Linked DNA regions of Skermanella sp. TT6. The protein of the gene in region 1 interacts with the protein of each later gene in a pairwise test. Links are inferred from orthologs where the notes say so. Each region holds a gene or a part of one and is shown on either strand. Other genes may lie near its edges.

Region 1 (11,617 bases):
GCGTCGGCACGGCACTCCACATCACCGACAGGTTCATGGTCTCAGGCCCGCCTTACGCCGCGGTTGGAATAGCGCTCGGCCCGGTCGAACGCGACGGTCGAGAGCGAGGTGAGCACCAGGTACAGCGCCGCCGCGACCGTGTAGAACAGGAACGGGTCGCGGGTGACGCCGGCCGCGACCTGGGCGGAGCGCATCAGCTCCGCCAGGGCCGTGACCGAGATCAGCGCCGTGTCCTTCAGGGTGAGCTGCCAGACATTGCCGAGGCCGGGCAGGGCGTAGCGCAGCGTCTGGGGCAGCAGGATGCGGAAGAAGATCTGGCTCCTGCGCATCCCCACGGCGCGCCCGGCCTCGATCTGGCCGAACGGCACCGCCTGGATGGCGCCCCGGATCACCTCCGTCGAATAGGCGCCGGAGATCAGCCCGACCGACAGCACGCCGATGGTGAAGGCGTTGACCTCGATATAGTCGGTGTAGCCGAACATCGCGGCGACGGCCATGACCGCGTTGCCGCTGCCGAAGAACAGCAGGTAGATCACCAGCAGCTCGGGCACGCCGCGCACCACCGTGGTGTAGACCTCGGCGATGCCGCGGGTGACGATGCCGCCGTTGAGCTTGGCGGTGGCGCCCAGCGCGCCGAACACCTGGCCCAGCGCGAACGAGCACAGCGCCACGGCCAGAGTCATCAGCGTGCCGCGGACCAGCTCGTCGCCCCAGCCGGTGTCGCCCCAGGCGAGCAGGTCAAGCATGGCGCGGGATCCGGCTTCCGGTCACCCCCGGACCCTTACTTGATCGAGGTGTCGTAGCCGAACCACTGGGTCGTCAGCTTCGTGATGGTGCCGTCGGCGGTCGCCTCCTTGATCGCCTTGTCCAGCTTGGCCTGGAGCTCGGCGTCGGCCTTGCGGACGCCGGCGCCGACGCCCTCGCCCAGGACGCCGCGCGAGAAGGCGGGACCGAACTTGGTGATGTCCTTGTTCTGGTCGCCGGCCTTGATCAGGCCCTCTATCGCGGAGCGGTCGGCCACGATGGCGTCGATCCGGCCGGACACCAGATCGAGGCCGAGATTGTCGACCTTGTCGTAGGTCCTGACCTCGACGCCGGGCATCAGCTGCTCCAGCATGTTCTGCTGGATGGTGGAGACCTGGACCCCGACGGTCTTGCCCTTGACCGCGGCGCCGGTCTGGTCGATCAGCGCCTGCTCGTCCGCGCTGATCTCGGCCATGTCCACGGCCGTGGTCGGCAGGTTCTGGTCGAGCAGCGGGCTGCCCTTCATGGCGGCGAAGACGGTCGGCTCGGTGGCGTAGGGGCCGGCGAACGAGATCACCTGCTTGCGCTCGTCGGTGATCGACATGCCGGCCATGATGACGTCGTATTTCCGCGACTGGAGCCCGGGGATGATGCCGTCCCAGTCCTGGGCCATCACTTCGCAGGTGGCGCCGATGCGCTTGCACAGCTCGGCCGACAGGTCGATCTCGAACCCGATCAGCTTGCCCGAGGCGTCCATGCCGTTCCAGGGAAGGTAGGCGCCTTCGGTGGCGATCCGCACCTTGGTCTGCGCCTGGGCCTGCGGGACGCCGGCGGCGGCGATCAGGATCATGCCGGTTGCGACGGCTGCGAGGGTCTTCTTCAAGATACGGTCTCTCCTGTTCATCGACTTGTCGTCGCTGTTCTGTCGGTCTTTTTCATTGATCAGAGATTGCGCGCCAGGAACTGGCGGCAGCGCTCGGACTGGGGATCGACCAGCACCTGGCCGGGCGGCCCCCGTTCCTCGATGCGGCCCTGGTGCAGGAAGATGACCTCGCTCGACACTTCGCGGGCGAAGCCCATCTCGTGCGTCACGACGATCATGGTCATGCCCTCGTCGGCGAGCTGCCGCATCACGCGCAGCACCTCGCCGACCAGCTCGGGGTCGAGCGCCGAGGTCGGCTCGTCGAACAGCATCACCTTGGGCTGCATGGCGAGCGCCCGGGCGATGGCGACCCGCTGCTGCTGCCCGCCGGAAAGATGGCTGGGATAGGACTTGGCCTTGTCGGCCAGCCCGACCTTGTCGAGCAGCGCCTCGGCCCGGGCGATCGCCTCGGCCTTCGGGACGCCCAGGACATGGACCGGCGCCTCGATCACGTTCTGGAGCACCGTCATGTGGCTCCACAGGTTGAAGCCCTGGAACACCATGCCGAGCCGGGACCGGATGCGGTCGACCTGGCGCGGGTCGGCCGGTACCGAGTGGTGGCGGCCCTGCTTCATGCGGATCAGCTCGCCGTTGACCCAGACGCGGCCCTCGTCGGGCGTCTCCAGCAGGTTGATGCAGCGCAGGAAGGTGCTCTTGCCCGACCCGCTCGACCCGATCATGGAAATCACGTCGCCCTCGTGGGCCACCAGCGAGACGCCCTTCAGCACCTCGAGCTGTCCGAACCGCTTGTGAAGGTCTTCGACGACGATGGCCGCCCCGGGGTCGGGGCTGGGGATCTGGTTCGCTGGCGGCGGCTGTGACAGGCCCATGCTTCCGATCTGATTGCTACCTGTATGACCGCAACAGGCTATCCGGGCAGCCGCTGCGGCGCAAATCCGATTTTCCGCATCACTCCAATTTGAGGCGAAGCCGCGCCGCCGTCCGGGAGGTCGGTTTCCTGGGGCGCTATATCGGTTATCCACAGATGAACGCAGATGGACACAGATACTTGCCCCGATCCGTGTCCATCTGCGTTCATCTGTGGACGATGGCAATCAGCCGCCCTGCTTCAGCCTTTCCAGGAGAGACTGGACCTCGGCATGCTCGGGCGAGCCCGGCTGGAGCTGGATCAGCAGCCGGCCCCAGAGCTGGGAGGCCTCGGCGGTATTGGCGGCGCGCGCGGCGTCCAGGCCGACGAAGTAGAGCGCCTGGGGATTGTCCGGCTGGATCTTCAGCACGTCGCGCAGCACCGTCACCGCGGGGGCGGGCGGGGCGTCCTGGTCGCCGCCCGAGGCGATCAGGGCGTCGGCATAGGCGGTCAGCACGTCGACCCGGCCGGGGGCGGCCTTGACGCCGGACGCCAGGGCTTCCGTCGCCTTGTCCTGTTCGCCCAGCACCCTGTAGGCGCGGCCCAGGCGGAGCCAGCCGTCGGCGTCGTTCGGGTCGTCCTTCAGGCGGTTGGCGAGGCCGTCGACCATGCTCCGGATCATGGCGTCGCGCTGTTCCGCGGTCATGTCCGCGGCGCCGGCCATCTGCTCGCGCGTCGGGCCGGGGGCGGTCCGGGGGCCGGGCGCCGCCTGCGCCTGGGCGGGCGGCAGCGGCTGGGGCATCACCGTGGCGACGTCGACGCCGAGCTGGCCGGCGGTGTCGGTGATGCGCTGGCGCACCGTGGCGAGCCAGGGCGCGTCGGCCGGGCTCTCCGCCGCCAGGGCGGCCCAGCGGTCGAGCGCCCCGCGCAGGTCGCCGGCCTGGGCCCGGGCGAGCGCCAGGTAGTAGCGGGCTCGGGCGTCCTTCGGGTCGGCCTGGAGCACGGCGTCGAAGGTGCGGACCCCCTCCTCGGGCACCACGCCCTGGTTGGCCGCGGTCATGGCCTCCGCGTAGGAGGACAGGATGCCGGTGTCCTTGCCCTGGCTGACGCCGACGGCGTTCCGGTAGGCCTCGGCGCTGTCCTCGAACCGGCCCATGCGGGTATAGGTCTGGGCGATCAGCAGCCAGCCCTGGAGATCGCCGGGCTCCTCCCTCAGGTGCTGCTCCAGCTTGGCGATGGCCTGCATCACCTCGCCCGGCGGGCCGCCGCCCGGCGCTGTTTCACGTGAAGCGAAGGGCTGCGCCGGCAGGTCGGGATGGCCGGTCGGGATATAGACGGCCAGAGCTCCCAGGGGGATCAGGGCGCACAGCGCCAGCGCCGCCCAGCGGCTGCCCTGGCCGGGCGACAGGGCGCCGGAAGCCGCTTCGCGCTCCCCCTCGTCCGCCACGGCCAGCATGCGGCGACCGATCTCGGCGCGGGCGGCCTGGGCCTGCCGCTCGTCGATGACGCCGCGGGACAGGTCGCGGTCCAGCTCCGCCAGCTGGTCGCGGTAGACCTCCATATCGTAGGCGGCGCGGCCCGCGGCCGAGTGCCGGGCGCGCAGCAGCGGGGTGAGGACCAGGGCGGTCACGGCCGCCGTCATCAGGGCGGCGACGATCCAGAACAGCATGGTATCAGGTATCCTCGCGCAGCAGCCGGTCGAGCCGCTGGCGTTCCTCGGGAGTCAGCGGGGCGGCGGTCTCGCCCCCGGCCACGGCGCGCTGACGGCCGTGCAGGAACAGCGCCGCGCCGAGCCCGCCCAGCAGCAGCACGACCGCCGGTCCGATCCACAGCACGTAGGTGCTGGCCTTGAAGGGCGGGCGCAGCAGCACGTAGTCGCCGTAGCGCGCGGTGACGTAGTCGAGCACCCCGGCGTCGTCGTCGCCCGCCGCCAGCCGCTGGCGCACCAGCACCCGCAGGTCGCGGGCGAGCGGCGCGTTGCTGTCGTCGATCGACTGGTTCTGGCAGACCAGGCAGCGCAGTTCCTTGCTGATCTCGCGCGCCCGCGCCTCCATCGCCGGGTCCTTCATCACCTCGTCGGGCTGGACCGCCAGGGCGGGCAGGGCCAAGGAAAGAGACAGGAGGAGGGCGGCGAGGCCGGCCCGCAGGTGCGCCCTCATCCCTGGAGCTCCCTGATCAGCGGCAGGATGGTGCGCTCGACCTCGTCCGGCATCACGGGACCCACGACCTTGTAGCGGATCCGGCCCTCGGCATCGATAACGTAGGTCTCCGGCACGCCGTAGACGCCCCAGTCGATCGACACCCTGCCGTCCTGGTCGGCGCCGATGGCGGCATAGGGATTGCCGCCCTGGTTCAGCCATCGGACCGCGTCCTCCGGCTTGTCCTTGTAGTTGATCGCCTTGACGGTGACCCCCTGCTCCCGGGCGAGGCGCATCAGCACGGGATGCTCGACCCGGCAGGGCACGCACCAGGAGGCGAACACGTTGACCAGCTGGACCTGGCCCTTGAGGTCGGACGTCGCCAGTCCCCTGCCGTCGTTCAGCAGAGGCGGCAGGGCGAATTCCGGCACCGGCTTGTCGATCAGGGCCGACGGCACGACCGCGGGATCGCGGGTCAGGCCGACGGCGAAATACCCGGCCAGGACCACGAACAGGACCAGCGGCAGGATGTAGATCAGGCGACGCATCTCGGGGGTTCCTGTACGGGCGGTCTATTCGGCCGGCTGGGGCACGGGCGGACGGCTCCGCCGGCGTTCCGGCACGCCGATCCGGAAGCGCCGGTCGCTGAGCGAGACGCAGCCTCCCGCCACCATGATCACGCAGCCGATCCAGATCCACGGGACCAGCGGGTGATGGTACAGGCGGGTGGCATAGCCGCCGGTGCCCTCCTGCTCCTGGCCCAGCACGACATAGAGGTCCGATACCCAGTTGGTCCGGATCGCGGCCTCGGTGGTCGACATGCGGGCCACCGGGAACCAGCGCTCCTCCGGGTGCATCGTCGCGATCACCCGGCCGTCGCGGATCACCGTGAAGGTGGCCGACTTGGCCTGGTAGTTGGCGACCTGCTGCTGGTGGACCTCGTCGAACCGGATCTCGTAGCCGGCGATCTGCGCGGTGTCGCCCGGCCGCATCAGCTGGATGCGCTCGGTCATCCAGGCGGCCGACCCGGTCATGCCGGCGATCGCGACTCCCATGCCGGCATGGGCGATGGTCATGCCCCAGCTCGACCGCGGCAGCCCCTTGGCGCGGCGCCAGCTCTCCCCCAGGGGCGCGCGGAACAGCCTGACCCGGTCGGCCACCTCCACGATGGCGCCGAAGAAGGCCCAGGCCGCCATCGCCACGCCGAGCAGCGCCAGCACCGGCCCGCCCTGGTAGGCGTAGAGGGCGCCCAGCACGCAGATCACGGTCAGCAGGGCCGCGAACTTCAGCCGCGCCAGCGCGCCGGCCAGGTCGGCGCGCTTCCACGCCAGCAGCGGCCCGACCGACATGGCGGCAACCAGCGGCACCATCAGCGGGATGAAGGTCGAATTGAAGAAGGGCGGCCCGACCGAGACCTTGCCGGCGCCGATCGCGTCCAGGAACAGCGGGTAGAGCGTGCCCAGGAACACGGTCGCGGTCGCGGTGGACAGCAGCAGGTTGTTCAGCACCAGCGAGCCCTCGCGGCTGACCGGGGCGAACAGCCCGCCCATCTTCATGGACGGGGCTCGGATCGCGTAGAGCAGCAGCGCCCCCGCCGTGGCGATCACGAGCAGCACCAGGATGAAGACGCCGCGGGCGGGGTCGACCGCGAAGGCGTGGACCGAGGTCAGCACGCCCGACCGGACCAGGAAGGTGCCGATCAGCGACAGCGCGAAGGTCAGGATCGCCAGCAGGATGGTCCAGCTCTTCAGCGCGTCGCGCTTCTCCACCACGATGGCGGAGTGCAGCAGCGCGGTGCCGGCCAGCCAGGGCATGAAGGAGGCGTTCTCGACCGGGTCCCAGAACCACCAGCCGCCCCAGCCCAGCTCGTAATAGGCCCACCACGACCCCAGCGCGATGCCGAGCGTCAGGCCGGACCAGGCGGCCAGCGTCCAGGGCCGCACCCAGCGCGCCCAGGCGGGATCGACCCTGCCCTCGATCAGGGCGGCCACGGCGAAGGAGAAGGCCATGGAGAAGCCGACATAGCCGAAATACAGGAACGGCGGGTGGAAGGCGAGGCCGGGGTCCTGCAGCAGCGGGTTGAGGTCGGTTCCGTCGAGCGGGGCCGGATCGATCCGGATGAAGGGGTTGCTGGTCGCCAGGATGAACAGCAGGAAGCCGATGCCGATCATCGCCTGGACCGACAGGACCCGCGCCTTCAGCGTCGGCGGCAGGTTGCGGCCGAACAGGGCGACCGCGGCCCCGAACAGGGCCAGGATCAGCACCCACAGAACCATGGAGCCCTCGTGATTGCCCCAGACGCCCGACACCTTGTAGAGCATCGGCTTCATGGAATGGCTGTTCTCGACCACGTTCAGCACGCTGAAGTCGGACACCACGTAGGCGTAGGTCAGCGCCAGGAAGCTGACCAGGATCATGGCGAACTGGCCGATCGCGGCCGGCTTCGCCACCTCCATCCAGGCGGCGTCGCCGCGCGCGGCGCCGATCAGCGGCAGGGTCGCCTGGACCAGCGCCAGGAACAGTGCCAGGACCAGGGCGTAATGGCCCAGTTCGGGGATCACGGCGTTACTCCTTGGGGGCGGGAGTCAGGGGAGCCGTCGCGGACGCCGGCACGGGTGCTTCCAGCGACTTGGTCGCGTGCTGGGGGGCGCCGGCGCGGGTCAGCGCGTCCGCCACCTCGGGCGGCATGTAGTTCTCGTCGTGCTTGGCCAGCACCTCGCGCGCGACGAACACGCCGTCGGGCCGCAGCCGGCCCTCGGCGACGACGCCCTGCCCCTCGCGGAACAGGTCGGGCACGATGCCGGCATAGGTCACGGGAACGGACCGGGCGGTGTCGGTGACCCGGAACTCGATCGTCAGGCCGTCGGGCAGGCGCTTGACGCTGTTCTCCTCCACCAGCCCGCCGAGGCGGAAGCTGCGCTCGCCGACCTGCTGGGCCGCGAGGTCGGACGGGCTGTAGAAGAAGACCAGGTTGTCCTCGAACGCGGTCAGCGCCAGCGCGGTCGCGGTGCCCAGGCCCAGCAGGGCGAGGCCCAGCATGTAGAGGCGGCGTTTCTTGCGGGTCATCCTTCGTGTCCTTCCGCGGCGGGCAAGCCCGACGGTGCCGGGGCCGATGGGGCGGTCGCGCCGTCGCGCCGGTTCCGGTCGCGCCGTCGCGGGCGGCTCGTCTCCAGGGTCTTCAGCAGCGCTTCGTGACGGCGGAGGCCGCGCAGGCTGACGACCAGCATGCCCACGAGAAAGACGGCCGCGACCCCGTAGGCCGGCCAGACATAGGCGGCATAGCCGCCCATCGAAAAGAACTCAGCCATGATCCTGCCAGTTGATCCCTCGCCGGGCGCTCTCCAGGGCGCCCTTGACCGCCTTCATGCTTACCAGTTCTCCCACCAAGCCGTCATCTCACCAGAATGCGCCGATTGAAAGGCAATAAGCCTTACCGGTCTATTGCCCATTTGGTCCGTGAGGTCGGAACGGACACAGGGTCGCGACGCCATGACGCATGTCGGGGCGGATCTTCGCCGCCGTCCGGGATCTCCCGGCACTATGACAGCGGGGCCGGGGACAGACAAGCCGGGGGACGGCGGCTGTGACAATCGCGCTGTGCCGGACCTTTGGTCCGTCCTCCCCGATGGACTTAACCCCGAAGGTCTAATACCCTGGAGAAAGAACCGGTCGCGACTCAACCGCACCGGGCCGTCCTTCCGAAGGGAAACCCCGGATGTCCCGATCCTTCCTGTCCCGTCTCCTGGTTCCCGCCCTCGCCCTGTGCGGGTTGTTCGCGGCGGGTGCCGCCATCGCGGCGCCGGCCTGCACGGCGGCCCGGCCGACCCCGCTGGTGCCGACCGACGGCGCCCTGTGCGCCTCGCTGGCCGAGGCGGTGCGGAAGCCGGGCGCCCTGCCGCTCGACCAGTACGAGACGAAGCTGGGGGACTACCTGCGCAATTTCTGCCACCGGGACGAGGCGGCCGGCTGGGTCCGGGACAAGCGGGTGCGCGACACCGGCCCCTATACCGCCAGCCTCCAGGACGGCAAATGGGTCGGCACCTATGCCGGGACCCACGCGCCGGTGGTGATCTGGTACTCGCCCGAGATGGTGGCGTGGCTGAAGGTCAACCGGCCGTCCGACGAGGCCGCCGCCCCGGCGGACCCGGCGCCGGTCCCCGACGGCGCCATCATGGTCAAGGAGATGTTCCCGGCACCGGCGGCGGCCTGCGACGGGGTGGATCCGCTCAATCTCCTGCCGACCAGCGGCGCCGCCATCATGGTGCGCGATGCCCAGGCGTCCCACGACGGCTGGTTCTGGGGCTGGTTCGGCTGGAGCGGCTGGGCGCCGGACTGGCCGCCCGGTCCGACCAACCCGCTGGCCAACATGGGGTTCGGCCAGTACTGCCTGAACTGCCACGCCTCGGCCAAGGACGGCTACACCTTCGCCAGCCTGAAGAACATGCTGGGCCAGCCGGGCGAGCCGCTGGTCTTCCTCAGCCAGCATTTCTTCGAGGCCCCGGCGCCCGAGATCCACCACCGGCTGGTCAGCCTGCCGACCGACGACTCGGCGCGCCTGGGCCAGCCGCAATACGCCTTCGATCCCGACGTCGTCGCCGGGCTGAAGGTCGCCGGGCTGCCCAGGCCGACCTGGGAGACGGTGTCGAAGATGCCGTCCCAGACCTATGACAGCGTCTGGGTCAAGGCCGGCGGACCGAATGCCGCCAGCGAGTTCGTCACCTCCGACCAGTGCATGGGCTGCCACGACGCCGGCAGCACCGGCCTGCAGTTCGACATGACCCGGCCGAACCCCCACGGCGCCAAGCTGCTGAACCTGTCGCCCTATGCCACGTGGTGGACCTCGCCCATGGGGCTGGCCGGACGCGACCCGATCTTCTTCGCCCAGCTCGCCAGCGAGACGCAGACCTTCCACCCCGAGAGCGCCGACCTGGTGGAGAACACCTGCCTGGGCTGCCACGGCATCCTGGGCCAGCGCCAGTTCACGGTGGACAAGTTCGCCGAGACCGGCCAGTGCCAGGATTTCCTGCGGTCCTTCGCCAACGCCGTGCCGTTCCCCGCCGGCAATCCGGGCGCCGGGCACGCCTCCTACGGCGCGCTGGCGCGCGACGGCGTCTCCTGCACCGCCTGCCACCGCATGGCGCTGGGAGCGGAGGCGACGGCGCAGTTCAAGGACGCGCCGCAGAACGCCTGCATCGCCGAGCGGCAGGCCTTCCTGAACCCGGACAACACGGGCTTCGCCCGGACCTTCACCGGAAGCTTCCTGGTCGGGCCGCCGGACACGATCTTCGGCCCCTTCAAGGACCCTAAGGTCAAGCCGATGGAAGCCGCGCTGGGCAACCGGCCGGAATACCATGCCGCGATCACCAATTCCGAGACCTGCGGCACCTGCCACACGGTCCATCTGCCGGTGCTCGACAAGGGCAAGGTGCTGACCCACGTCTACGAGCAGACGACATATCCGGAATGGGCCTTCAGCGCCTACCGCACCGGCGAGGGCGTGGACGGCAAGCTGCCCGGCGGGCCGGGGGCAACGCCCGCGAGCTGCCAGGACTGCCACATGCCGAGCAAGGACGAGAACGGCAAGCCGTACCGCAGCAAGATCGCGAGCATCCAGGAATATTCCAACTTCCCCCAGGCCGAGAACAACCTAGGGCCGGAGGATATCGACCTGCCCGTGCGCGACGGCTTCGCGCAGCATACGCTGGTCGGGCTGAACGTCTTCTTCACCAAGATGGCCCAGCAGTTCCCCGACATCCTGGGCATTCGCACCCAGGACCCGATGCTGGTGTCCAAGGGCGTCGATCCCCTGCTCCGCACCGAGCAGGCGATGCTCGACCAAGCCTCCGGCGGCACCGCCGCGATCGCGGTGACGGGGGTGGAGACGGACGGCGGCAATCTCCGGGCGACCGTCGCGGTCACCAGCAAGACCGGCCACAAGCTGCCGTCGGGCGTGGGCTTCCGCCGTGCCTTCATCGAGTTCGACGTGCTCGACGCCAACGGCAACGTGCTGTGGGCCTCGGGCCGGACCAACGGCGCCGGCGTCATCGTGGACGAGGCGGGCAAGCCGGTCGCCGGCGAGCTGTGGTGGAAGGACGACTGCTCCGGCCGGGCCAACGCCGGCAGCCTGGCGCACCAGCCGCACTATCAGGTGGTCACCCGCCAGGACCAGGCGCAGGTCTACCAGGAACTGGTGACGGCTCCCCCCACCAATCTTCCGGCGGGCCAGGCCCCCGTCTGCGGCCACGACGCGAAGCCGACCGGCGACTTCACCACCAGCTTCCTGTCGATCTGCGCCGACGTGAAGGACAACCGGATCCTGCCCCACGGCTTCCTGGGCCTCGACCAGCGGCTCGCCATCGCCAAGGCGCTGGGAGCCGGCGCCGACCTGGCCGAGGACGTGGCCCCCACGGCGGTCGGCGACGATCCCGACTACCGCGACGGCGGCGGCGACACGCTGGTCTATGCCGTGCCGCTGGCGGACCTGAAGGGGACGGCGGCGTCGGTCAAGGCGACGCTCTACTATCAGGCGACGCCGCCCTACTACCTCCAGGACCGCTTCTGCACCGCCAAGGGCGCCGACACCGACCGCCTGCTGTTCCTGGCCGGCCACCTGAACCTGGACGGCACCGAGGCGCAGGACTGGAAGCTGAAGATGGTGGACAGCGGCGCGGTGCCGGTGACGGGCGCGGCGGCGGCGCAGGTTGGGAAGTGACGGGGGGCGGGCTGCTTCCGATCATCCAAGGAGGGGCTTCCCGCGATCCACGGGGAGCCGCTTTCGCCTTTGATCCGGAAAGAATGGCGGTTCTTCTGGTCGTCGGCGACAAATCCGGCAGGAGCGGGAAGCGCTTCTACAGTAAATTCATCGACAAGGCGGACCGCCGTTTTCGCCCATTCGGAACTGTTGAGAGCTGCGAAGGGGATCGGATCCGATAGGCCGGAGCATTGACGAAGTGATCGCCGAACTTCCGTCCGAGCGACAGGAATGCATCGAGGCGAAGTACCGGG
Region 2 (11,488 bases), 230 kb from region 1 along the record:
CGACGTTCACGATGCTGCCGCCCTGCCGGGCCAGCAACGGGCGGCAGGCGGTGCACAGGCGCATGGTGCCGGTCAGGTTGACGTCCACCACCCGCTCGAAGCTGTCCAGGTCGAATTCCGCGCCGCGCCGGATGATGCCGGCCGCGTTGACCAGGATGTCCAGCCGGTCCAGCCCCTTGGCGAGGCGCTCGACGGCATTGGCGTCGGTCACGTCCAGGTCCACGGTCTGGATCGGGCCGGTAGGATCAGGCACCGCGTCCGCCGCGGGCAGGCCGGCGGCGACCACGTGGCAGCCGGCATCGGCCAGCCCGGCCGCGATGGCGGCGCCGATCCCGCTTGTCCCTCCCGTCACCAGCGCCCGGCGGCCGGAGATGTCGAAAGCCGAAATCGCAGGCGTTTGCTCGGTCATCTTGGCGTTGATCCTCCATCCCTGATCGGTTCTTCGATTCGCTTCGTTATCGACAGGTTTACCCCAGGGCGGCGCGGATGGACAGACCCCACCCACGCCGCCTAAACTCCCGCCGCGAATAAGGGGGCCGGGCATCCGGCATCGGACCCCCAGGGGGACGGAGGAAAAACGACATGACGACGCCCGGAGCGGAATTCCTGAAAGCGCGCGATTTCCTGATCGAGAATCGCGAGGATTACGAGACCGCGTACCGCGATTTCCGTTGGCCGGAATTCGAAACCTTCAACTGGGCGCTGGATTATTTCGATCCCATGGCGCGCGGCAACGACAGGACCGCCCTGTGGATCGTCGAGGAAGGCGGCGCCGAGACGAAGCTGAGCTTTTCCCAGATGGCCGAGCGTTCCGACCGGGTCGCCAATCACCTCCGGTCCCAGGGCGTGCGGCGCGGCGACCCGATCCTGCTGATGCTCGGCAACGTGGCGCCCCTGTGGGAAACCATGCTGGCGGCGATCAAGCTGGGCGCGGTGCTGATCCCCAGCACCACCCTGCTGAACGCCGAGGACCTGGCCGACCGGATCGAGCGGGGCCGCGTCGCCCACGTGATCGCCGGGGCGGAGGACGCCGCCAAGTTCGACGGCCTGCCCGGCTCCTACACCAGGATCGCCGTCGGCGGCACCGCCGTGCCGGAAGGCTGGCGGCGGTTCGAGGACGCCTACGACGCGCCAGCCTCGTTCGAGCCGGACGGCGTCACCCCCGCCGACGACCCGCTGCTGCTCTATTTCACCTCCGGCACCACGGCCAAGGCGAAGCTGGTCGAGCACAGCCACCGGAGCTACCCGGTCGGCCATCTCTCGACGCTCTACTGGCTGGGCCTGATGCCCGGCGACATCCACCTGAACATCAGCTCGCCCGGCTGGGCCAAGCACGCCTGGAGCAACTTCTTCGCGCCCTGGAACGCCGGGGCGGCGGTCTTCGTCTATACCTACAAGCGCTTCTCGGCGCCCGACATGCTGTCGGTGATCGCGCGCTGCGGCGTCACCACCCTGTGCGCGCCGCCGACGGTGTGGCGCCTGTTCATCCAGGAGGACCTGAAGGCCTATCCGGTCAGGCTGCGCGACCTGATCGGCGCCGGCGAGCCGCTCAACCCCGAGGTGATCGACACCGTGCGCGAGGCTTGGGGCATCACGATCCGCGACGGCTACGGCCAGACCGAGACGACGGCCCAGATCGCCAATCCCCCCGGCCAGCCGGTCAAGCCCGGCTCCATGGGCCGCCCGTTGCCGGGCTACGTGGTGAAGCTGCTCGACGCCGACGGGACGGAGCGGCCCGAAGGCCAGGTCTGCCTGATGCTCGACCGCCGGCCGGTCGGCCTGATGACCGGCTATCGCGACGATGCCGCCCGGACGGAGGAGATCATGGCCGGCGGCTACTACCGCACCGGCGACGTCGCGATGAAGGACGAGGACGGCTACCTGACCTATGTCGGCCGCGCCGACGACGTGTTCAAAGCCTCCGACTACCGGATCAGCCCCTTCGAGCTGGAGAGCGCGCTGATCGAGCACGAGGCGGTGGCCGAGGCCGCCGTGGTGCCGAGCCCCGATCCCCTGCGGCTCGCCGTTCCCAAGGCCTATCTGGTGCTGGCCGCTGGCTGGCAGCCCGACCGCGAAACCGCGCTGGCGATCTTCCGCCATGTCCGCCGGCATCTGGCGCCCTACAAGCGGGTGCGCCGGATCGAGTTCGCCGACCTGCCGAAGACCATCTCGGGCAAGATCCGCCGCGTCGAGCTGCGCCGGGCGGAGGAGGGAAGGGCCGGTGCCGCCGACCGCAACCCGCTGGAGTTCCGGGAGGAGGACTTTCCGGAACTGAGGGAGCCGTAAATCCGCCGAAAGCCGACGCCGGCGTTCGCCTTGACGGGCGAAGGCCGGCGTCCCTTTCTCTCCGATCAGAAGTCCAGGCGGGTGCCGACCACGAAGACGTAGCCTTCGTTGTTGAAGGTCGGGCCGGCGGCGGCCGTCCGGACATCCTCGTCGACGAACATCAGGTCGGACTGGACGACGAAGCCCGGCGCGAGGGTATAGGCGACGCCGACGCCGTACGACTTGTAATCGCTGGCATAGGTCGCGGCGTCTCCCTTGTATCCCTCGGCATCCATGTAGCTGGCGCCCACGGCGATCGGGCCTGCGGTGTAGCTCAGGCCGACATGCCATACGGACTGGTCGTTGTCGACGGCGCCGGTGGGAACGTTGAAGTCGTCGGCTTGCACGTAGCCGCCGCCCAGGACGAAGCCGGCATAGCCGACCTGGCCGCCGATGTTCCACGCGGTGAAGTCTTCCAGGGTCCCGATGAGGGGATTGCCCTGGCCCGAGGCGGTCGAGATGGTGGCTCCGGCCGCGACGGAGAAGCCCGCGAACTCGCCGGTATAGTTGATGCCGCCCTCGATCCAGTCCTTGTAGCTCAGGTTCACGTCTTCAAGGGCGACGACGTTCTGGCCCTGGCTGTCGCTCTCCGGCGCGTAGCTGACGCCGGCCTGGAAGCCCGCGAAGCGCGGGGTCAGGTACATGACCTTGGTCGCGTCGCCGGAGTTCGGGATATGGATGCCGAAGGCGATCTGCGAACCCAGGGAGAGGCCGGTGGCCGACTCGGCGCCCAGGAAGTCGTAGGCGTCGCCGTCGATCTGCTCGATACCGATCACCGGTGCGTAGATCTTCAGGGTATCGGCGGCGCCGTCGAAATCGCCCAGTTCCAGACGGCCCCAGGTGCCGCCCAGATAGACCGAGGCCTCGTCGGTGCCGACGCTGGTGGGACCGCCGCCGGTGCTGTTCTGCAGTTCGACCTTGGCGCCGTACAGCAGGCCGTTGTCAGCCTTGCCGTCGGCACGGATGACGATCTCGGTCTCCAGCTGGAACTCACGGTTGGTGCGACCCGGCGCGTCGTCATCATAGAAGCCGGCGAAGAACTCCGTATAGCCGCCAAGGCTGACCGTGATCTGGGCCTGTGCAACCGACGCGAACAGCATGCCGCTTGCCAGGGCCGTTCCAGTGAGAAGGATCCGCTTCATAAGTCTGCCCCGTTCGAAGTTTGTTATCCCGATACGGTCATTGAGTTCATTAGTGCCGTATCGGTCGCCTTATTGATGCGCAAACGAGAAAAATCCAAAAGCCGGTTTCTCTGTGACTTAGCAAAAATGCAAACATCAGTGCCTATTCGGTAACATCATCCGGAATGTCTATACTCATTTAGGCGAAATTCTTGCCTATTTCGCCGAAAGTGGCAGTTGACTAAGCTGTGTTTATCCTTCTCCGGCTTCGGGACTGCGGCATCCCGACGGGACCGGCGGGTTTGACAGGGACACCGGCACGACCCCATATTCCGGAAAACAGGATCGATCGGAACCATGCACCGCTTCGCCAATCCCGCGCGCTTTCTCCGCCTCTCCGGCATCGTCCTGCCCTGGGTGGCGGGCGCCACCGTCGTGCTCACGATCGTCGGGCTGTACTTGGCGCTGTTCGCCTCGCCGCCCGATTACCAGCAGGGCGAAACGGTCCGGATCATGTACATCCATGTCCCGGCGGCCTGGATGGCGCTGTTCGTCTACACCAACATGGCGATCGCGGCTGCCGTCGGGCTGGTCTGGAAGCATCCGCTGGCCGACCTGTTCAGCAAGGCCGCCGCCCCCGTCGGGGCCGGCTTCACGGCGGTCTGCCTGATCACCGGCAGCCTGTGGGGCGAGCCGATGTGGGGCACCTGGTGGGTGTGGGATGCCCGGCTGACCAGCGTGCTGATCCTGTTCTTCCTGTACCTGGGCTACATGGCCCTGGTGAACGCCTTCGACGACCCGACCCGCGGCTCCAAGGCCGGCGCCATCCTGCTGCTGGTCGGCGTGGTCAACGTGCCGATCATCAAGTTCTCGGTCGACTGGTGGAACACCCTGCACCAGCCGGCCAGCGTGGTCAGGATGGGCGGCCCCAGCATCGACCCCAGCATGCTGTGGCCCCTGCTGACCATGGGCCTCGCCTTCACGACCTACTTCATCACCGTCGTGCTGCTGCGCGTCCGAAGCGAGATCGCCGCCCGCAAGATCCAGATGCTCCGCCTGACCCAGGCGCAGGGGTAGGATTTTCGGCCGCAGATGCACGCATACAAATCCAGATAGCCTCCGGCTGCCGGCGCTCCGGCCGGCTGCCGACGATCATCCGTCGATCCCATCCGAGTTCATCTGCGTGCATCTGTGGCCAAGAACCGTCAGCCCCCCGGCACCGGCAGGGTCATGTCGTCCTTCACCGTCTCCATCACCACATAGGTGTGCGTCTGCTGCACGTGGGGCAGGCGCGAGATCGTGTCGCCCAGCAGCCGGCGGTAATGCTGGATGTCGCGCGTCCGCACCTTCAGCAGATAGTCGAAGTCGCCGGCGATCATGTGGCAGGACTGGATCTCCGGCACCCGGCGGACCGCCTCGTTGAAGCGCTCCAGCTCGTCCGCGGTCGTGCCGCGCAGCACCACCTGGACCAGCACCACATGGTCCGCCTCCAGGGCCACCGGGTCCAGCTCGGCCCGGTAGCGCCGGATCACGCCCGCCGTCTCCAGCCGCCTCAGCCGCTCCGAGCAGGGCGTCTTTGTCAGGTTTACCTTGCCGGCCAGTTCCACGACCGATATCCGGCCGTTCTGCTGAAGCTCGCGCAGGATCGCGCGGTCGATCCGGTCCATCACCCCTCCCAGGCCATTCCGCCTGCCGAATTCCCGTCCGCAGGCATTATGGCTGAAATTCCGCCAAAATCGGAGACTATGGCTACTGCCGACCTGGGATAATCCAGGCCATCGAGTTTTGACCCGAGGGGGAGTGCCGGAGCGATGGATCAGGCGATGCTGCGCGACGACATCGACAGGGCCTATTTCGCCGACGAAGCCACCGTCGTGATGCAGCGGATGGAGGCGATCCGGCTGGACCAGGCCGCCCGGCGCAGGATTTCCGACCGGGCCGAGGCGATCGTCCGCCGGCTCCGCGCCGATCCCACGCCCAACCTGATGGAGACCTTCCTCGCCGAGTACGGCCTGTCCACGGACGAGGGCGTGGCGCTCATGTGCCTGGCCGAGGCTTACCTCAGGGTGCCCGACGCGCCGACCCTGGACGCGCTGATCCGCGACAAGATCGGCGGCGCCGACTGGTCCAAGCATGCGGGCGAGACCGACAGCCTGCTGGTCAGCGCCTCGACCTGGGCGCTGATGCTGACCGGCAGGATCTTCCGCAACGACTCCCCCGCCGGGCCGCAGGTCGCGGGCACCCTGCGCCGCCTGGTCCAGCGGGTCGGCGAGCCGGTGGTGCGCTCCGCGGTCGCCCAGGCGATGAAGGTGATGGGCCAGCAGTTCGTGCTCGGCCGGACCATCGAGGAGGCGATCCGGCGCGGCGAGTCGCGGCGCGCCAAGGGATACAGCTTCTCCTACGACATGCTGGGCGAGGCGGCGCGGACCGGCCCGGACGCCAGGCGCTACTGGGACAGCTACGCCGCCGCGATCGACGCCATCGCGCGCCATGCCGACGCCAGGGCGCCGGTCCACGACAATCCCGGCATCTCGGTGAAGCTCTCGGCGCTCCATCCGCGCTTTGATGCCACCCAGCGCGACCGGGTGCTGGCGGAGCTGGTGCCGAGCCTGCACGCCCTGGCGCTCAGGGCCAGGGCCGCCAACATCGGCTTCAACATCGACGCGGAGGAGGCGGACCGCCTGTCCCTGTCGCTCGACGTGATCGAGCGGGTACTGGAATCGCCCGACCTGGCGGGCTGGGACGGCTTCGGCGTGGTGGTCCAGGCCTATTCCAAGCAATGCCTGCCGGTCCTGCGCTGGGTCCGGGCGCTGGCGGACCGGCTCGACCGCAGGCTGGCGGTGCGGCTGGTAAAGGGCGCCTACTGGGATTCGGAGATCAAGAACTCCCAGGTGCTGGGCCTGCCGGGCTACCCGGTGTTCACCCGCAAGACCTCGACCGACGTCTCCTACCTGGCGGGTGCGCGCTTCCTGCTGGACAACCGCGACCGCCTCTATCCCCAGTTCGCGACCCACAACGCGCAGACCGCCGCCGCGGTGCTGGAGATGGCCGGCAGCGACGGGGGCGGGTTCGAGTTCCAGCGGCTGCACGGCATGGGCCAGGCGCTGCACGACCGGCTGCTGGAGGAAGCCGGCCGGCCGTGCCGCATCTATGCGCCGGTCGGCGTCCACAAGGACCTGCTGGCGTACCTGGTCCGCCGCCTGCTGGAGAACGGCGCCAACTCCTCCTTCGTCCACCAGCTCCTGGACGAGGACGTGCCGCCGGAGGTGCTGGTCCGCGACCCCATCGCCGCGACCGAGACGGCAGCATGCATCCCGAACCCCAAGATCCCGCTGCCCCCGGAGCTGTTCGACGGCGAGCGGCGCAACTCCGCCGGCTGGAACCTCAACAATCCCTCGATGGCGGCCGAGGTCGAGGCCGGGATGGCGCCGTTCCGCACCGTCCGCTGGACCGCGGCGCCCCTGGTCGGAGGCTCCGCCCTGGAGGGGGAGGAGGTTCCGGTGCTGAACCCGGCCGACCGCACCGACCGGGTCGGGACCGTCCGGCAGGCCGACAGGGAAGCCGCCGGCCGCGCGCTGGACGTGGCCGCCGCCGCTTTTCCGGCCTGGCGGGACCGGGCGCCGGCCGACCGCGCCGCGATCCTGGACCGGATCGCCGACCTCTACGAGGCCGAAACCTTCGAACTGATGGCGATCCTGACGCGCGAGGCCGGCAAGACCCGCATGGACGGCGTCCTGGAGGTCCGCGAGGCCGTGGATTTCTGCCGCTACTACGCGGCGCAGGCCCGGCGCCTGCCGGCCGGTTCACAAGGCCTGGGGCCGTTCGTCTGCATCTCGCCGTGGAACTTCCCGCTGGCGATCTTCACGGGGCAGGTGGTCGCGGCCCTGGTCGCCGGCAACACCGTGGTCGCCAAGCCGGCCGAGCAGACGCCCCTGGTCGCCGCCCGGGCGGTGGCGCTGATGATCGAGGCCGGCGTGCCGCCCGAGGTCCTGTCCCTGCTGCCCGGCGACGGCGCCATGGTCGGGGCCGCCCTGACCGCCGACCCGCGGACGGCGGGCGTCTGCTTCACCGGCTCGACCGAGACGGCCATCCTGATCGACCGCGCGCTGGCGGCCCACGGATCGGCCCGCGCGCCGCTGATCGCCGAGACCGGCGGCCTGAACGCCATGATCGTGGACAGCACCGCCCTGGTCGAGCACGCGGTCCGCGACATCGTCAATTCCGCCTTCCAGAGCGCCGGCCAGCGCTGCTCGGCGCTCCGCGCCGTGTTCGTCCAGTCCGACATCCGGGACCACCTTCTCGCCATGCTGGAAGGGGCGGCGATGGAGCTGCGCGTCGGGGACCCCTGGAACCCCGCGACCGACGTGGGTCCCGTGATCGACGCGGAATCCCAAGGCATCATCGAGGAACATTGCCGGAGCTTCGAGCAGGCCGGGCGGGTGCTGTTCCGCCACCCGCTGCGCGACACCGGCGGGGACGGGCTGTTCGTCGCCCCCACGGCGATCGCCCTCGACCGGTTCGACGGGCTGGAGCGGGAGATCTTCGGCCCCGTGCTGCACGTCGTCCCGTTCGAGGCGCACGAGATCGACCGGGTGGTGGATGCCGTCAACGAGCGCGGCTACGGCCTGACCCTGGGCATCCATTCCCGACTGGACGACCGGGTCGAGGAGATCTGCCGGCGCGCCCGGGTCGGGAACATCTATGTCAACCGCAACCAGATCGGCGCGGTGGTCGGGGTCCAGCCGTTCGGCGGCGAGGGCCTGTCCGGCACCGGGCCGAAGGCCGGCGGTCCCCACTACCTCGCCCGCTTCGCCCGTCCCGCTCCGGCGCCGGTGCCCGCGGCCGCCCCCTTCGCCCCGCCGCCCGGCCGGGAGGGGGCCGGCCGGGAGGGGAAAGGAAGCGATCCCGCCGCCTTCTCGGCGGCCGCCCGGCTGGCCGGGCCGGATTGGGACGCCCGCACCGACCGCGCCGCGGTCCTGCGGCGGGCCGCCGCCCTGCTGCCGGACGCCTTCCGGCCGACGGCCGAGGCGGTTCTGGCGTCGGCCTCGCCCGCCTTCGCGGCGGCGGACCCCTTGCCCGGGCCGACCGGCGAGAGCAACCACCTGACCCTGCACGGCCGGGGCGCCGCCCTGTGCCTGGGCGGGGGCTCGGACCCGGCCGGCGCGCTGGCGGCCCAGGCTTTCCTGGCGCTGGCCGCCGGCAATGCGGCGGCGCTGGCGGGGAACAACCCCGCGGCCGGCCCCGTCGTCGCGGCCCTGCGCAAGGCCGGGGTTCCCGATGGCGTGGTCGCCTCGGTGACGGTCGCCGATGCCGCCGAAACGCTCCGGAACTTCCCCGACCTCGGCGTGGTCGCCTTCGAGGGAATCGACGCGGAAGCCGTCCCGTTGCGCCGGGCGCTGGCGGAGCGGGACGGCCGGCGCGTGCCGCTGGCCTCGCTCGACGACGGCATCGAGCGGTTCGCGACCGAGCGGGTCGTCAGCATCGACACGACCGCGTCCGGCGGCAACGCCTCGCTGCTGACGCTGGGCGACGGCTGAGCCGGGGACCCTGCCTCAGTCGTACCCCATGTCGCGGTGGCGGATCTGGCGCCCGCCGCCGACCATGAGGGCGCCGAGCGCCGCCACGCCGGCGACCAGGGCGGCGGTCGCCACGGGGTGCATGACGGCCGTGGTGTAGTAGCTCCGCTCCCGGACCAGGCTGTGCCGGCCGGCGCGCTCGTCGCCGTCATGCCCCGCCGGGCCGTACAGGTTGTCGGTCCGGCGCCGCAACGGGCCGCCGCTCCGCTGCCAGCCCGGGGCCACCGCCTCCATGACCTTGTCGGTCAGGCGCGGCGCCAGGGCTTCCGACAGGGAAATCAGCTTGCCGGCGCTGCCGATGGTCAGCTCCCGCACGGTATGCTCGGCCGCGTGCAGGATGGCCTCCGCGACCGTCTCCGGCGCGTAGACCGGGGGCGGGTTCAGCGGCTCCGCGCCCGTCAGGCTCCGGGCGTGCTCCTCCAGCTGGGTATCGACCGCGGCCGGCTTGATCAGGGTGACCGAGACCGGGGCGCCGTCGGCCTCCAGTTCCATGCGCAGCGCGTTGGTGAATCCCTTGACCGCGTGCTTGGTCGCGCAATAGGTCGCCTGGAGCGGCACCGCCCGGTCGGACAGCACGCTGCCCACGTTGACCAGCGCGCCGCCCCGGCGGCGCAGGTGCGTGGCCGCGATGCGCGAGCCGATCACCGTGCCCCAGTAGTTGGTCTCGAACAGCCGCCGCTGGTCCTCCATCGGGGTGTCCTCGACCTTGCCGTAGATCGAGGTGCCGGCATTGTTGACCCAGGTGTCGAAGCCGCCGAACTCGCGGAGCGCCGTCTCGGCCAGCCCCATCATGGCGTCCTCGTCGGCGACGTCGGCCACCGCGAAGATCGCCTGGCCGCCGTCGCGGCGGATGTCGGTCTCGACCTCGCGCAGCGCGTTCCCGTCGCGGGCCGCCAGGACCAGCCGCGCGCCGCGCCGGGCGGCCATCCGCGCCGTCGCGAGCCCGATGCCGCTGCTGGCGCCTGTGATCACGATGACCTGGTCTTCCACGGGTTTCAGTCGTACGCGCATGGGAAACCTTTCAAGAAAACGAAAAACATCGGGCACCAACAGCGCGGACGGGTCAGGGGTTCCCTGCCGGGCTTTCCATAAGGAAGATCCCGGGGAGGGGGCGCGGCATAATAACCCTTCGATCATTGGTACTATTATCGGGCCCTTCCGCCCGGGCCTATAGTGCGCGGGCCAGGGTTGCGGTGGGGTGCCGGAATGGGGCCGGCCGCGGCAGCCCTGTTGAACAGAGGCGAACACCATGAGACTGCTGGCCCGAAAACTGCCGGTATCGATGCTGGTCCTTGCAGGCGCGCTCGCCGCAGGCCAGGCATCGGCGCAGACCAAGTCCGTCCCGGATAGCCATCCGTTCCGCCAATGCGCCGGCTGCCACTCGCTGGACACCTCCGCCAACGCCTTCGGCCCGACGCTGATCGGCGTCTATGGCCGCCAGGCGGGGGCGGTGCCGCGCTTCGCCTATTCCGAGGCGGTGCAGAAGTCCGGCGTGGTCTGGAACGACGAGACGCTCCGCAAATGGATCGCGGGCAACGACACCTTCATTCCCGGCACCCGCATGCGCCACGTCGCCATCACCGACAAGGCGCAGCAGGACGAGCTGATCGAGTTCCTGAAGGCCCTGAAGTGACGTCCCGGCGGGACGGGCGGCCCGGTGGTCCGCCCCGTCCCGCCGCGTTCAGCGGTCATGCTCCAGCGCGATGCCGTCCATATGATGGGCCAGTTCCACGTCGCGCTCCGACAGGCCCTCGACATCGTGGGTGGCCAGGATCACCTCGACCCGGTTGTAGACGTTGAACCATTCCGGGTGATGGTCCATCTTCTCCGCCTTGAGGGCGACCCGGGTCATGAAGCCCCAGGCGGTGGCGAAATCAGGGAAATGATAGGTCTTGCGGATCGCGTCGCGATCCTCCACCTCGGACCAGCCGTGAAGCTCCGCGAGTGCCGACTGACGCCTGGCACCGACCAGTTTCTCGACCATATTCAGCCTCCCTCTTTCTCGTTTGATCCCCAGCGGTCGATCAGGAGAATGCGCCCCCATGACCAAGCAAATCAATGCCTCGCCGATCAACGCGCCCACCATCGCCGACATCGAGGCGCTGGCCGACGAGGCGCTCCGGACCATACCGCCCGAACTGCTGCGCTTCGTCGGCAACGTGGTGATCCATGTGGAGGACTTCCCCGACGAGGAGACCGAGCGGGAGATGGAGCTGGACTCGCCCTTCGACCTGCTCGGCCTCTACCGGGGCGTCGACTTGGCGCACAAGAGCGTCACCGCCACGCCCAGCGACCTGGACATGATCTATCTCTACCGCCGCCCGCTGCTGGACTACTGGTGCGAGACCGGCGAGGATCTGGCCCACCTGGTCCGCCATGTGCTGATCCACGAGATCGGCCACCATTTCGGCTTCTCCGACGACGACATGGACGCGATCGAGGCGAGCGTACCGGACTGAACGGCGT

What was found.
Region 2: the proteins of ccmE (region 1) and IGS68_RS27090 interact in binary tests that used the Escherichia coli proteins (3 or more experiments, as listed by UniProt). The link is inferred for Skermanella sp. TT6 from one-to-one orthologs.

The regions. Positions count from the first base shown.
Region 1 is NZ_CP067420.1:5,563,637-5,575,253, reverse strand. What follows is about bases 5,929-8,919. They hold ccmE (cytochrome c maturation protein CcmE), read right to left. Parts: upstream 7,679-8,919; coding sequence 7,178-7,678; downstream 5,929-7,177. Other genes in these bases: IGS68_RS25890 (hypothetical protein), read left to right, coding at 8,328-8,919; ccmD (heme exporter protein CcmD), read right to left, coding at 7,675-7,920; IGS68_RS25905 (heme lyase CcmF/NrfE family subunit), read right to left, coding at 5,929-7,173. Outside these bases: IGS68_RS25940 (ABC transporter permease), read right to left, coding at 1-37; IGS68_RS25935 (ABC transporter permease), read right to left, coding at 42-746; IGS68_RS25930 (transporter substrate-binding domain-containing protein), read right to left, coding at 782-1,627; IGS68_RS25925 (ABC transporter ATP-binding protein), read right to left, coding at 1,687-2,496; c-type cytochrome biogenesis protein CcmI, read right to left, coding at 2,722-4,143; IGS68_RS25915 (cytochrome c-type biogenesis protein), read right to left, coding at 4,148-4,633; IGS68_RS25910 (DsbE family thiol:disulfide interchange protein), read right to left, coding at 4,630-5,160; more of IGS68_RS25905, read right to left, coding at 5,185-5,928; more of IGS68_RS25890, read left to right, coding at 8,920-11,324; IGS68_RS35725 (hypothetical protein), read left to right, coding at 11,563-11,617. UniProt on the Escherichia coli protein: Heme chaperone required for the biogenesis of c-type cytochromes. Transiently binds heme delivered by CcmC and transfers the heme to apo-cytochromes in a process facilitated by CcmF and CcmH.
Region 2 is NZ_CP067420.1:5,790,938-5,802,425, forward strand. The notes cover bases 2,802-5,663. They hold IGS68_RS27090 (heme ABC transporter permease), read left to right. Parts: upstream 2,802-3,803; coding sequence 3,804-4,523; downstream 4,524-5,663. Other genes in these bases: IGS68_RS27085 (porin), read right to left, coding at 2,802-3,467; IGS68_RS27095 (Lrp/AsnC ligand binding domain-containing protein), read right to left, coding at 4,652-5,113; putA (bifunctional proline dehydrogenase/L-glutamate gamma-semialdehyde dehydrogenase PutA), read left to right, coding at 5,258-5,663. In the rest of the region: IGS68_RS27075 (SDR family NAD(P)-dependent oxidoreductase), read right to left, coding at 1-409; IGS68_RS27080 (AMP-binding protein), read left to right, coding at 583-2,286; more of IGS68_RS27085, read right to left, coding at 2,352-2,801; more of putA, read left to right, coding at 5,664-8,983; IGS68_RS27105 (SDR family oxidoreductase), read right to left, coding at 8,999-10,033; IGS68_RS27110 (c-type cytochrome), read left to right, coding at 10,272-10,655; IGS68_RS27115 (4a-hydroxytetrahydrobiopterin dehydratase), read right to left, coding at 10,704-11,006; IGS68_RS27120 (metallopeptidase family protein), read left to right, coding at 11,065-11,481. UniProt on the Escherichia coli protein: Required for the export of heme to the periplasm for the biogenesis of c-type cytochromes.